2 regions of the Pseudomonas triclosanedens genome follow, and region 2 is predicted to be linked to the other one. Evidence: predicted binding sites of a transcription regulator. Region 2 holds the regulator's gene; the other holds the start of a gene.
The links. The regulator FliA, encoded in region 2, starts transcription of late flagellar genes. The targets are predictions, from matches to a motif close to CTAAAGTTTNNNNNNNNNNNGCCGNTAA.
Positions count from the first base shown of each region.

Region 1: a site for FliA is predicted at 4,909-4,936, ahead of OU419_RS07560 (flagellar protein MotY). Genes of this name have one in related genera too.

Region 1 is NZ_CP113432.1:1,603,628-1,610,832, reverse strand. It holds gene nth (endonuclease III) at 1-29, shown strand, start outside; gene OU419_RS07580 (PA3496 family putative envelope integrity protein) at 136-318, shown strand; gene ppnN (nucleotide 5'-monophosphate nucleosidase PpnN) at 379-1,758, opposite strand; gene gloA (lactoylglutathione lyase) at 2,053-2,445, opposite strand; gene OU419_RS07565 (argininosuccinate synthase) at 2,541-3,758, opposite strand; gene OU419_RS07560 (flagellar protein MotY) at 3,891-4,871, opposite strand; gene pyrC (dihydroorotase) at 5,013-6,059, shown strand; gene rnt (ribonuclease T) at 6,056-6,736, shown strand; gene OU419_RS07545 (peroxiredoxin) at 6,854-7,205, opposite strand, start outside.
Region 2 is NZ_CP113432.1:2,125,521-2,132,725, forward strand. It holds gene flhA (flagellar biosynthesis protein FlhA) at 1-1,037, shown strand, start outside; gene flhF (flagellar biosynthesis protein FlhF) at 1,053-2,363, shown strand; gene fleN (flagellar synthesis regulator FleN) at 2,532-3,362, shown strand; gene fliA (RNA polymerase sigma factor FliA) at 3,359-4,108, shown strand; gene OU419_RS10030 (chemotaxis response regulator CheY) at 4,286-4,660, shown strand; gene OU419_RS10035 (protein phosphatase CheZ) at 4,686-5,471, shown strand; gene OU419_RS10040 (chemotaxis protein CheA) at 5,503-7,205, shown strand, end outside.

The sequences.
Region 1 (7,205 bases), 520 kb from region 2:
AATACAAGCACAAGACGTCTGACGATTGATTGCTATCGCGGAAAGCAGCCTGACCCATTGAAAAAATCTTTTTTACCGCTGGCCCCATTGTCGATATAAGGGGCGCCAACACACCCCCGTGTTGGAGCGACCCTTATGGCAACCGACAAAGAAGACCTCGAGCTCGAGGACGAAGTCAGCACGGAAGACAGCGACGACGCCGTCGAAGCTTCGGCCGAAGTCGCCAAGACCAACCTGACCAAGCGCCGCATCATCGACAACTATCTCGAAGAGCGCCGCCTGCAGCGTCAGCTGTCCGACTACGATTTCGACCTGTAAGTCCGCCCCGAATGAAAAGCCCCGCATCCGGCGGGGCTTTTTGTTTTCCGGTGTCCCGACTCAGGCGCGCTGCACCACTCGATAACACGGTTCGTAGGCCGCGCCACCGGGCAGTTTCATCCGATGCTGCTCGACGAACGCCTGCAACAGTTTGTCCAGTGGCTCCATGATCGCCGCATCGCCGTGAATCTCGTAGGGACCATGCTGCTCGATCAGGCGAATCCCCTTGTCCTTCACGTTGCCGGCGACGATGCCGGAAAACGCCCGACGCAGGTTCGCCGCCAGTTCGTGCGCCGGCACATCGCGCCCGAGCTGGAGGCTTGCCATCTTCTCGTGGGTTGGATCGAACGGGCGCTGGAAGCCCTCGTCGATCTTCAGCAGCCAGTTGAAGTGATAGGCATCGTTGCGCTCGCGGCGGAACTGCTTGACCCGCTTGAGGCCCTCGCTCATTTCCCGCGCGACTTCCACCGGGTCGTCGATGATGATCCGGTAACGACGCTGCGCGGCCTCGCCAAGGGTTGCCCCGACGAAGGCGTGCAGTTGTTCGATATACGCCGACGCGCTGCGCGGGCCGGTGAGGACCAGCGGGAACGGCATGTCCTGGTTGTCCGGGTGCATCAGGATGCCCAGCAGGTAGAGGAACTCCTCCGCCGTGCCGACGCCGCCGGGGAATACGATGATGCCGTGGCCGATACGCACGAAGGCTTCCAGGCGCTTCTCGATGTCCGGCAGGATCACCAGCTCGTTGACGATCGGGTTCGGCGCCTCGGCGGCGATGATCCCCGGCTCGGTCAGGCCCAGGTAGCGGCCTTCGGTGTTGCGCTGCTTGGCATGGCCGATGGTGGCGCCCTTCATCGGTCCCTTCATCACTCCCGGTCCGCAGCCCGTGCAAACGTCCAGACTGCGCAGGCCGAGCTCATGGCCAACCTTCTTGGTGTACTTGTATTCGTTGGTGCTGATGGAGTGGCCCCCCCAGCACACGACGATCTTCGGCTCGGCGCCAGGCCGCAGCGCACGGGCGTTGCGCAGCAGGTGGAAGACATAGTCGGTAATGCCGGCCGAGGTATCCAGGCCGAAGCGCTGGCCGTTCAGTTCATTCTGGGTGTAGACGATGTCGCGCAGGGCGCTGAAGAGCATTTCGCGGGTGCTGGCGATCATCTCGCCATCGACGAAGGCATCGGCCGGCGCGTTGAACAGCTCCAGGCGCACGCCACGATCCTGCTGGTGGATTTCCAGTTCGAAGTCTCGATAGGCGTCGAGGATGTGCTTGGCGTTGTCGATCTGCGTGCCGGTATTGAGAATGGCCAGGGCACACTGGCGGAATAGCTTGTAGGTACTGCCCGAGCCCGCTTCGCTGAGCTGGTGCACTTCACGTTGGGAAAGAGTTTCAAGGCTGCCCTTGGGGCTAACCGACGCATTGTTTACCGGTCTTGGGGACATGCTGTATTCCGTGACAGGGACACCGGGCGCCGAGGCGCGGGGTATCCGGAAAATCGGTGCGACCGTCCATCGGCCGTCATCGCAAGGGGCGACGCAACGGGGTTCTCCGGTCCGCAGCGTTGCTCCTTCTGAATGTGACAAGCGAATGGCGGAAACTGCTTCGGCAATCGACGCATCCTGCGCCGACGCCACTTGAGTATGAACGCTCCGCCGTTCTTCTGATGACAGTGCGCAAAAGAAAAACCCCGCCGGGATGGTGGGGTTTTCCGTACAAGCCTGGTGCGGAGCGAAAGCTCAGTCCTTGCGCTGCGGCGACAGCAGTTCGATCTTGTAGCCGTCCGGGTCCTCGACGAAGGCCAGGATGCTGGTGCCGTGCTTCATCGGCCCCGGCTCGCGGGTGATCTTGCCGCCGCGGGTGCGAATGTCCTCGCAGGCCTTGTAGACGTCAGCCACTTCCAGTGCGATGTGTCCATAGCCGGTGCCCAGCTCGTACTTGTCCACGCCCCAGTTGTAGGTCAGCTCGATGACGCTATTGTCGTCTTCGTTGCCGTAACCCACGAAGGCCAAGGTGAACTGGCCATCCGGATAATCCTTGCGACGCAACAGGGTCATGCCCAGGACTTCGGTGTAGAAGGCGATGGATTTGTCCATGTCGCCAACGCGCAGCATGGTGTGCAGCAGTCTCATCGGTTCTTTCCTCATCAGGTGCCCGGAGTGCGGGCTCATAAACACAAACCCCGGCTCGTGGCCGGGGTTTGCTTGTCACGGGAGAGGCAAGCTTATCAGAACAGCTTGCGGCCCTTGTTCGCGGCAATACGCATGCGCAGCGCATTGAGCTTGATGAAGCCCGCGGCATCGGCCTGGTTGTAGGCGCCGCCGTCTTCCTCGAAGGTCGCGATGTTGGCGTCGAACAGCGAATCCTCGGACTTGCGGCCGACCACGATGACGTTGCCCTTGTACAGCTTCAGGCGAACCACACCATTCACGTGCTCCTGGGAAGCATCGATCATCTGCTGGAGCATCTCGCGCTCCGGGCTCCACCAGTAGCCGGTGTAGATCAGCTTGGCGTAGCGCGGCATCAGCTCGTCCTTCAGGTGAGCGACTTCGCGGTCCAGGGTGATCGACTCGATGGCGCGGTGTGCCTTGAGCATGATGGTGCCGCCGGGGGTCTCGTAGCAGCCACGGGATTTCATGCCGACGTAGCGGTTCTCGACGATGTCGAGACGGCCGATGCCGTTGGCACCGCCGATGCGGTTCAGTTCGGTCAGGACCTGGGCCGGGGTCATGTCCTTGCCGTCGATGGCAACGATGTCGCCCTTGCGGTAGGTCAGCTCGATGTAGGTCGCGGTGTCAGGGGCGTTCTCCGGGGAGACGGTCCACTTCCACATGTCCTCTTCGTGCTCGGTCCAGGTGTCTTCCAGCACGCCGCCTTCATAGGAGATGTGCAGCAGGTTGGCGTCCATCGAGTACGGCGATTTCTTCTTGCCGTGGCGCTCGATCGGAATGTTGTGGGTTTCGGCGTAGTCCATCAGCTTCTCGCGGGACAGCAGATCCCACTCGCGCCAGGGAGCGATCACCTTCACGCCCGGCTTGAGCGCGTAGGCGCCCAGCTCGAAACGCACCTGGTCGTTGCCCTTGCCGGTCGCACCGTGGGAAATGGCGTCGGCGCCGGTCGCGTTGGCGATCTCGATCAGGCGCTTGGCGATCAGCGGGCGAGCGATGGAGGTACCCAGCAGGTACTCGCCTTCGTAGACGGTGTTGGCACGGAACATCGGGTAGACGAAGTCGCGGACGAACTCTTCTCGCAGGTCCTCGATGAAGATCTCTTTCACACCCATCTGCTTGGCCTTGGCGCGGGCCGGCTCGACCTCCTCGCCCTGACCCAGATCGGCGGTGAAGGTCACCACTTCACAGTTATAGGTATCCTGCAGCCACTTCAGAATTACGGAGGTGTCCAGGCCACCGGAATACGCCAGGACTACCTTCTTCACGTCCGCCATGCCACTCAACTCCACGGGGGTTGTCACGAAAGGGATCGATTCTACTGCCCGCTCAGGATAATTTACAGAGGCGCGACAGCTTTTGACGACAAAGCGACAAATACTATCGTCGGTGCGACTAGCTGCCGCAGCCTAACCCCTGGGCACAGGCGCCGTGGCGGGTGAGCCCGCGGCGGGTGGTGCTCCCTCCGTCGAAGCCGCTTGCGGAGCCGCTGGCGCGGGCGCGCTCGGCGCAGCCGGGGCTACCGGCTCCTCTTCGACGACCGGGCCGCGCGACAGGTTGACCGTCACCCGGCGATTGCGCGCCCGGTTGGCCTCGGAGCTGTTCTTCACCAGCGGGTAGCGCTCGCCATAGAAGCGTACGGTGATCTGCGACTCCGGTACCCCCTGGGACTTCAGGTACTCCATCACCGCGATGGCGCGGCGGCGCGACGTGTCGCGGTTGGTCAGGCGGTTGCCGCTGTTGTCGGAATGGCCATCCAGCTCGATCCGGTTCACGCTCGGATCGGCCTTCATATATTGCAGGATGATGTCCAGCTTGGAGCGTCCCAGGGCATCCAGCTCGGTGCCTCCGCCGGGGAAACCAATCTGGCTCTGCCTGACCTGGTCGAAATTGACCGGAAGCATTTTCGTCGAGCAATCCTGAAACTGCGCGTATCCGGCAGCGAACCGGGTCGGAAGCAATCGCACCAGCAGGCGCTCGCCATCGCGGGTACGGTGCCTGACCTCCGGCGTCCGCCCCTCCAGCAGGCCACTGAGCAGGCGGCCGGCCTGCTGTTGGGTGCTGTTGAACGGGACATCGCCAGAGCCGACCTGCACCGCTCCCAGATTCACATCGCCCTGTCCCGGACGCCACGGCGGCGCAGCCGCCAGCAACGTTGCCGCGCCACGGCCAAGCCAATCCTGCTGCGGCTTGAGACGGAAGGTCGGCTGCTCGCCGGCGCGCCAGACGAACTCGCCCAGGCCGAAGCCCGCCACATTCTGCGACAGCCGGCACTCGAACTGATCGCCGGCCACCGTCCACTCGGCGCTTTCCAGGCGCGACTGGAATGTCAGCCCCCAGGCCGGAAGGCTGGCGCAAATGGCGAACAGAAAGAGAGAAGGTTGGCGCACGGCGGGTTCCACACGAGCTGAGATGAATTCCCTGAAACTATCGGTCGAGCACGGCAAAACTTGATAGCGAGTGCCGCCGCCGGCCTTTTCCGGTAGCATTTCCCCACTCTTTCCGCTGCAACCCGCCTTCCTGGAATCCGCATGTCCGACCGCCTGACACTCCTGCGCCCCGACGACTGGCACATCCACCTGCGCGACGGCGCCGCACTCGCGCAAACCGTCGGCGACGCCGCCCGCACCTTCGGCCGCGCCATCATCATGCCGAACCTGGTTCCACCGGTACGCAACGCCATCGAAGCCGATGCCTATCGCCAGCGCATCCTTGCCGCCCGTCCGGCCGGCAGCCGCTTCGAGCCGCTGATGGTGCTCTACCTCACCGACCGCACCGCTGTGGAAGATGTGCGCGCCGCCAAGGCATCCGGCTATGTGCACGCCGCCAAGCTGTATCCGGCCGGCGCCACCACCAACTCCGATTCCGGCGTGACCAGCATCGACAATATATTCCACGTCCTGGAAGCGATGGCCGAAGTTGGCCTGCCGCTGCTGGTGCATGGCGAAGTGACCCGTGCGGAGGTCGACGTGTTCGACCGCGAGAAGCGTTTCATCGACGAACATCTGGCCCGCGTGGTCGAGCGCTTCCCGACTCTGAAGGTGGTGTTCGAACACATCACCACGGGCGATGCCGCACAATTCGTCATGTCCGCCCCAGCCAACGTCGGCGCCACCATCACGGCCCACCACCTGCTCTACAACCGCAACCACATGCTGGTTGGCGGTATCCGTCCGCATTTCTATTGCTTGCCGATCCTCAAACGCAACGTACATCAGGAAGCGCTGCTGGACGCGGCGGTAAGCGGCAGCCCGAAGTTCTTCCTGGGCACCGACTCGGCCCCCCACGCTCGCCACGCCAAGGAAGCCGCCTGTGGTTGCGCCGGCTGCTACACCGCCTACGCCGCTATCGAGATGTATGCCGAAGCCTTCGAACAGCGTAATGCGCTGGACAAGCTGGAAGCCTTCGCCAGCTTCCACGGCCCGGATTTCTACGGCCTGCCGCGCAACAGCGACCGCATCACTCTCGTGCGCGACGAGTGGGAAGCCCCGGCAAGCCTGCCGTTCGGCGACTACGAAGTGGTTCCGCTGCGTGCCGGCGAGAAGCTGCGCTGGCGCCTGCTGGAGACCGAGGCATGAGTGACGAGAACGAAGTCTTCGAGGAAGAGCTGGACGGCAGCTTCCCGCCCGGCCCTCGCCACCCGATGGCGCGCCGCTTCCGCGGCTACCTGCCGGTCGTGGTGGATGTAGAGACCGGCGGGTTCAACGCCGCTACCGACGCACTGCTGGAAATCGCCGCCGTCACCATCGGCATGGACGAGAGCGGCTATCTGTTCCCGGAGCACACCTACTTCTTCCGGGTGGAACCGTTCGAGGGGGCCAACATCGAGCAGGCGGCACTGGAGTTCACCGGTATCAAGCTGGACCACCCGCTGCGGATGGCGGTGCAGGAAGAGCAGGCGCTGACCGAGATATTCCGCGGTGTGCGCAAGTCGCTGAAGTCCAACGGCTGCAAGCGCGCCATTCTGGTGGGCCACAACAGCAGCTTCGACCTCGGCTTCCTCAACGCCGCAGTGGCTCGCAGCGGGGTGAAGCGCAATCCGTTCCACCCATTCTCCAGCTTCGACACCGCGACCCTCGCCGGCCTCGCCTACGGCCAGACCGTGCTGGCAAAGGCCTGCCAGACGGCAGGTATAGAGTTCGATAACCGCGAGGCGCACTCCGCCCGTTACGACACCGAGAAGACCGCCGAGCTGTTCTGCGGCATCGTCAACCGCTGGAAGGAATTCGGCGGCTGGATGGAGGACGATCACTGATCGCTCCCTCGATAAAGAAAGCCCCTTCGATGAAGGGGCTTTTTTCTTTCCGGCCAGAATGTATCGCGCCCCAATGAAAAGCCCCGCCGAAGCGGGGCTTTTCATTGCAGAACAGCCTTACAGCTTGTCGGCATGCTCCGCCAGGTAGGTGGCAACACCTTCGGGCGATGCGGTCATGCCCTTGTCGCCCTTCTTCCAGTTGGCCGGGCAGACTTCGCCGTGCTCTTCGGTGAACTGCAGGGCGTCGACCAGGCGCAGCAACTCATCCATGTTACGCCCCAGCGGCAGGTCGTTGATGATCTGCGAACGCACCACGCCATTCTTGTCGATCAGGAATGCGCCGCGGAATGCGACACCTTCTTCGGACTCGACGTCATAGTCCTTGGCGATCCGGTGAGTGATGTCGGCAGCCAGGGTGTACTTGACCGGGCCGATACCGCCCTTCTCCACCGGGGTGTTGCGCCAGGCG
Region 2 (7,205 bases):
ATGACGTGACGCCGGTGGATATGGTCGGACTGGAGGTCGGTTACAGGCTGATTCCGCTGGTGGATCGCAACCAGGGCGGCCAGTTGCTGGCGCGGATCAAGGGCGTGCGCAAGAAGCTCTCCCAGGACCTGGGCTTCCTGATGCCGTCTGTACATATTCGCGACAACCTCGACCTGCTGCCCAATGCCTATCGCCTGACGCTGATGGGGGTGAGCGTGGCCGAGGCGGAGATCTATCCGGACCGCGAACTGGCGATCAACCCCGGCCAGGTTTTCGGCACCCTCAACGGCATCGCCGGCAAGGACCCGGCCTTCGGCCTGGAGGCGGTGTGGATCGAGCCGTCCCAGCGCGACCAGGCGCAGTCGCTGGGCTACACGGTGGTGGACGCCAGCACGGTGGTCGCAACGCATCTCAACCAGGTGCTGCACAAGCATGCCCACGAGCTGCTCGGCCACGAGGAAGTCCAGCAACTGATGCAACTGCTGGCCAAGAGTTCGCCGAAGCTGGCCGAGGAGCTGGTGCCGGGAATGATTTCGCTGTCGACGCTGCTCAAGGTTCTGCAGGCGCTGCTGCAGGAGCAGGTGCCGGTGCGTGACATTCGTACCATCGCCGAGGCCATCGCCAACGTTGCCACCAAGAGTCAAGATCCCGCCGCGATGGTGGCGGCGGTTCGCGTCGCGCTGTCCCGCGCAATCGTGCAAACCATTGTGGGACTAGAGCCGGAGCTGCCTGTCATCACTCTGGAACCAAGGTTGGAACAGATATTGCTCAATAGCTTGCAGAAGGCCGGACAGGGCTCCGAAGACGGCATGTTGCTGGAGCCCGGAATGGCAGAGAAGCTGCAACGCTCGATGGTGGAGGCGGCGCAGCGCCAGGAAATGCTCGGCAAGCCGGCGATCCTGCTGGTGGCCGGCCCGGTTCGCGCGATGATGTCCCGATTCGCGCGGATGGCGGTCCCCACCATGCACGTGCTGGCTTACCAGGAAATTCCGGACAACAAACAAGTCACGATTGTCGCCACCGTTGGGCAGAACTGATTGAGGTCCCAGGCCATGCAGGTAAAACGCTTCTTCGCCGCCGATATGCGTCAGGCCATGAAACTGGTCCGTGACGAGCTGGGCCCGGACGCCGCGATTATCGGCAATCGCCGGGTCGCTGGCGGCGTCGAGCTGACCGCTGCGCTGGACTACCAGGCGCCCGCGGCGGCCAGCAAGCCCAACCCGGCACTGGAGGCCGAGCTGCGCAAGACCCAGGCGCGTATCGCCGAGGCCCGTGCCGAGCTGAGCGCGCCTACCCGCATGAGCGAAGCGGTGCGCAAGGACCGTCAAATGTACGGCGTCGAAGCGCCGCGCCGCAGCGCCGCCCAGACTCTGGCCGAAGCGATGGCCGCTCCGGTCGCGCCGGTTGCCGCCGCTGTCGGCCAGCAGGCCCTGGAAGCCATGCGCTTCGAGCTCAATGGCCTGCGCGAGCTGATCGAAGTGCAACTGGGCTCCATCGCCTGGAACCAACTGCAGAACCAGCGCCCGAAACAGGCCAACCTGTGGCGCCGCCTGCAGCGCATGGGGCTGCCGGCAGACCTGAGCCGCAACCTGCTGGAGCGCGTTTCTTCCATCGCCGATCCGAAGCAGGCCTGGCGCATGCTGCTGGCTCACCTGGCGCGTTCGATCCAGACCCCGGATGCGGACTTGCTGGAGCAGGGCGGTGTGATCGCGCTGGTCGGCCCGGCCGGCATGGGCAAGACCACCACCCTGGCCAAGCTGGCCGCCCGCTATGTGCTGAAATACGGGGCGCAGAGCCTGGCGCTGGTATCGATGGACAGCTTCCGCCTGGGCGCCCAGGAGCAGATCAAGACCCTCGGCCGCATCCTCAACGTGCCGGTCACCCTGGTCGATCCGGGCCAGTCGCTGATCCAAGCGATGGCTCCGCTGGCTCGCAAACGCCTGGTGCTGATCGATACTGCCGGCCTGCCTGCCAACGATCCGGCGCTGCGCATGCAACTGGAGGCCCTGGCGGCGCAGAGCCTGAATGTGAAGAACTATCTGGTGCTGGCGGCGACCAGCCAGAGCCAGGTGCTCAAGTCCGCCTGGCAGAACTATCGCCTGTGCGGTCTGGCCGGGTGCATCCTGACCAAACTGGACGAAGCCGGCAGTCTCGGCGAGGCGCTCGCGCTGGCTATAGGCCAGCGTCTCCCGGTAGCCTATCTGGCGGACGGCCCGCGAATTCCGGATGATCTGCAGGTGGCGCGCAGCCACCAACTGGTCAGCCGCGCCGTGAGCCTGCAGGCGCCGGACGAGCCGAGCGAGGACGCAATGGCCGACATGTTCGCCGGCCTTTACCAGCAGCCGGTGCGTCGCGCCGGCTGAACGAATTGAAAGCCCCGTTGTGGGGTGGCGGGTGGCCGGCAGGGCCGCCCGAGCAATGCGGATGCTCTGGGAGACGATCCGCGAGCGCTGGAAGCGGTAGAGCACCGCGGCCGGCAGGGCCGAAGCGCCAGGGGGCGCATCGGCTGAACGACGAGACAAGGTATTGATATGGGCATGCATCCCGTTCAGGTAATCGCAGTCACCGGTGGCAAGGGTGGCGTCGGCAAGACCAATGTGTCGGTGAATCTTTCGCTGGCGCTGGCCGACCTCGGCCGCCGAGTCATGCTGCTGGATGCCGACCTGGGTCTGGCCAACGTCGATGTGCTGCTGGGCCTTACGCCCAAGCGTACGCTGGCCGACGTGATCGAAGGCGAGTGCGATCTGCGCGACGTGATCCTCCAGGGGCCCGGCGGTATCCGCATCGTCCCGGCGGCATCGGGGACGCAGAGCATGGTGCACCTGACGCCCATGCAGCACGCCGGCCTGATCCAGGCGTTCAGCGACATCAGCGAAAACATCGACGTACTGGTGGTGGACACCGCGGCGGGCATCGGTGACTCGGTGGTGAGCTTCGTGCGCGCGGCGCAGGAAGTACTGCTGGTCGTCTGCGACGAACCCACCTCCATCACCGACGCCTACGCTTTGATCAAGCTGCTCAACCGCGACTATGGCATGACCCGTTTCCGCGTGCTGGCGAACATGGCTCACAGTCCCCAGGAGGGTCGCAACCTGTTCGCCAAGCTGACCAAGGTGACCGACCGCTTCCTCGATGTGGCGCTGCAGTACGTTGGCGCCATTCCCTACGACGAATCGGTGCGCAAGGCAGTGCAGAAACAGCGTTCGGTGTATGAGGCGTTCCCGCGCAGCAAGGCCTCGCTGGCTTTCCGCGCGGTGGCGCAGAAGGTCGATAGCTGGCCGCTGCCAGCCAACCCCCGAGGGCACCTGGAGTTCTTCGTCGAACGCCTGGTGCAGCATCCGACCACGGGTTCGGCCGTATGATGACGGCCTCCGGAGCGCGTATGTACAGCAAGGCGCAGGCGCAGAACTCCCAGGACCAGCTGATCCAGCGGTACGCACCGCTGGTCAAGCGGATCGCCTACCACCTGCTCGGCCGCCTGCCGGCCAGTGTGCAGGTTGAGGACCTGATGCAGGCCGGCATGATCGGCCTGCTGGAAGCATCCAAGAAGTACGACGCCGGCAAGGGCGCGAGCTTCGAAACCTACGCCGGCATACGCATCCGCGGGGCCATGCTTGACGAAGTGCGCAAGGGCGACTGGGCACCGCGGTCGGTGCACCGCAATACCCGCATGGTCAGCGACGCGATCCGCACGGTGGAAGCCAGAACCGGACGCGACGCTAAAGATCAGGAGGTTGCTGCCGAACTCAATATGAGTCTCGAAGATTATTACGGCATCCTCAGCGACACCCAGGGCAGCCGCCTGTACAGCTTCGATGATCTGTTGCAGGACGGCGAGCACGGCGCGGGTCTGAGCGAAGACGCTTCGCACCATGACAACGAGCCTTCCCACGGCCTGGAAGACGAACGCTTCCAGGCGGCGCTCGCCGATGCCATCACCAAGCTGCCCGAACGCGAGCGGCTGGTGCTGGCCCTGTATTACGACGAGGAACTGAACCTCAAGGAGATCGGCGAAGTGCTTGGTGTCAGCGAGTCCCGGGTCAGTCAGTTGCACAGTCAGTGCGCCGCGCGCCTGCGGGCACGTCTGGCGGAGTGGCGCGCGCACTGAGCTTCGGGTAGTTTCCCGTCGGCCTTTTCCGAAAGGAAATTCGCAGGGTCTCAGATTTCTTCTGGGTGACGTCCCTTTGACGTCGCCCTCTATGGATGAGCGCACGGCGCTCGATGAATTGACGGCACGCCCGCCAGGGCGCGTCTGGTATCGATGGAGGTCGGTTTGGACAAGAATATGAAAATTCTCATCGTGGACGACTTCTCCACGATGAGGCGCATCATCAAGAACCTCCTGCGGGATCTGGGGTTCACCAACACCGCAGAAGCCGACGACGGCACTACTGCGCTGCCGATGCTGCACAGCGGTAACTTCGACTTCCTCGTCACCGACTGGAACATGCCCGGGATGACCGGCATCGACCTGCTCCGTGCGGTCCGCGCCGACGAGCGCCTGAAGCACCTGCCGGTGCTGATGGTCACCGCCGAAGCCAAGCGCGACCAGATCATCGAAGCGGCCCAGGCCGGGGTCAACGGCTATGTGGTCAAGCCTTTCACCGCCCAGGTGCTGAAGGAAAAGATCGAGAAGATTTTCGAGCGGGTCGGCAGCTAGTCGACTCGAAAGCCGAGAGGGCGTCATGGATCTCGTCAACGAATCCGAGGGTGACTTCGAGTCGACCCTGAAAAAACACGCGCGCGAATTGGTCGATTGCCTCGAACGCGGCGAAGTACAGACCGCCGTGCAACTGATCTCCGAGCTCAACCAGGCGCGTGATCGCGGGCTTTATCAAGAAGTCGGCAAGCTCACCCGCGAGTTGCACAACGCCATCGTCAACTTCCAGATCGATCCCAGTTCCCGGCATGCCGAGGAAATGTCGCAGATCGCCGACGCTACCGATCGCCTGTCCTACGTGGTGCAGATGACCGAGAAAGCGGCCAACCGCACGATGGACCTGGTGGAAGAGTGCTCCCCGGTGGTTTCGCACATCGAGAGCGAAGCCAAGACGCTGCAGGAGGACTGGTCGCGCTTCATGCGCCGCGAGCTGGGCCCGGATGCCTTCCGCGAGCTGGCCAGGCGCGTCGAGCAGTTCCTCTACATCAGCGCCCAGGATAGCCGGAAGATTTCCGCGCACCTGAACGACATCCTGCTGGCGCAGGATTTCCAGGACCTCACCGGGCAGGTGATCAAGCGCGTCACCAAGCTGGTCACCGAGGTGGAGACCAACCTGGTCAAGCTGGTCTGGATGGCCGGCCAGGTGGATCGCTATGCGGGTATCGAGCATGACTACAAGGGCATGAGCGATGCCGTCGAAAAAGAAAGATCTTCCAAGGGTGAAGGTCCGCAGATTGCTGCCGATACAAGAAAGGACGTCGTATCCGGTCAGGACGATGTCGACGACCTGTTGTCCAGCCTTGGTTTTTGAGCGTCGCTTGACGCTGTAGAGGGAGCACCGAATGAGCTTCGACGCCGATGACGAGATCCTCCAGGACTTCCTGGTGGAGGCCGGCGAGATTCTCGAGCAACTGTCCGAGCAACTGGTCGAGCTTGAAAGCCGACCCGATGACATGGACCTGCTCAACGCTATTTTCCGTGGGTTCCATACCGTCAAGGGTGGGGCGGGCTTCCTCCAGCTCAATGCGCTGGTGGAGTGCTGCCACATCGCGGAAAACGTGTTCGACATCCTGCGCAAGGGTGAGCGCCGGGTCGACGCCGAGCTGATGGACGTGGTCCTGCAGGCGCTGGATACCGTCAACGTGATGTTCCAGCAGGTGCGTGACCAGGAAGATCCGACTCCCGCATCCCGGGAGCTGCTGGCCGCGCTGTCGCGCCTGGCCGAGCCGGGTGGCGACGAGCCGGCGGCGGCCGAGGCGCCCGCTGCGCCTGCCGCCGAGCCGGTGCAGGAGGCTGCTGCCACCTACGGCGACATCACCGATGCCGAGTTCGAGCAACTGATGGATGCCCTCGAGCCGGCACCTGCCGCGCCTGCCGCCGCGCCTGCTGCCGAAGGCGGCGCCGGCGACGAGATCACCGACGACGAGTTCGAAGCGCTGCTCGACCAGTTGCACGGCAAGGGGCAGTTCGGCGGTGCGAGTGAGCCCGTCAGCGCTGCGCCGGCTCCTGCCGAGGAAGCGCCGGCTGCCGCCAGCGGCGACAATATCACCGACGACGAATTCGAAGCGCTGCTCGACCAGTTGCACGGCAAGGGCCAGTTCACCGGCGCGAAGGAAGAGTCCGTCGCTGCCGAGCCCGCCGCGTCTGCCGGGAAAACCGAGGCCGTGCCGGCCGCCGGTGGCGACGACAACATCACCGATGATGAATTCGAAGCGCTGCTCGATGAGCTGCATGGCAAGGGTCAGTTCACCGGGGCGAAGGAGGAACCCGTTACAGCCGCCAAGCCGGCCGTGAGCCCTGCGCCGCAGAGCAAGCCCGCCGCCGTGCCGGCACCGGCACCGGCGAAAGCCGCCAAGCCAGCCGAAGCGCCGCGCGCCGCTGCTGCCTCCGCTGCCGAGAAGCCGGCAAGCGAGGCGGAAACCACCGTGCGTGTGGACACCGCGCGTCTCGACGAGATCATGAACATGGTCGGCGAGCTTGTGCTGGTGCGTAACCGCCTGGTGCGCCTGGGCCTGAACAGCGGCGATGAAGCGATGGCCAAGGCTGTCTCCAATCTCGACGTGGTCACCGCCGACCTGCAGTCTTCGGTCATGAAGACGCGCATGCAGCCGATCAAGAAGGTCTTCGGCCGCTTCCCGCGGCAGGTCCGCGACCTAGCCCGCAACCTCAAGAAAGAGATCAACCTGGAGCTGATCGGCGAAGAGACCGACCTCGACAAGAACCTCGTCGAGGCGCTCGCCGACCCGCTGGTGCACCTGGTGCGCAACGCGGTCGACCACGGCATCGAAGGCCCGGACGAGCGCGAGGCTGCGGGCAAGGCGCGTTCCGGCCGCGTGGTGCTGTCTGCCGAGCAGGAAGGCGACCACATCCTGCTGTCGATCTCCGACGACGGCAAGGGCATGGACCCGGACGTGCTGCGCGCCAAGGCCGTGGAGAAGGGGCTGCTGGACAAGGACGCCGCCGACCGTCTCTCCGAGTCCGATTGCTACAACCTGATCTTCGCCCCGGGCTTCTCGACCAAGACCGAGATTTCCGACGTCTCTGG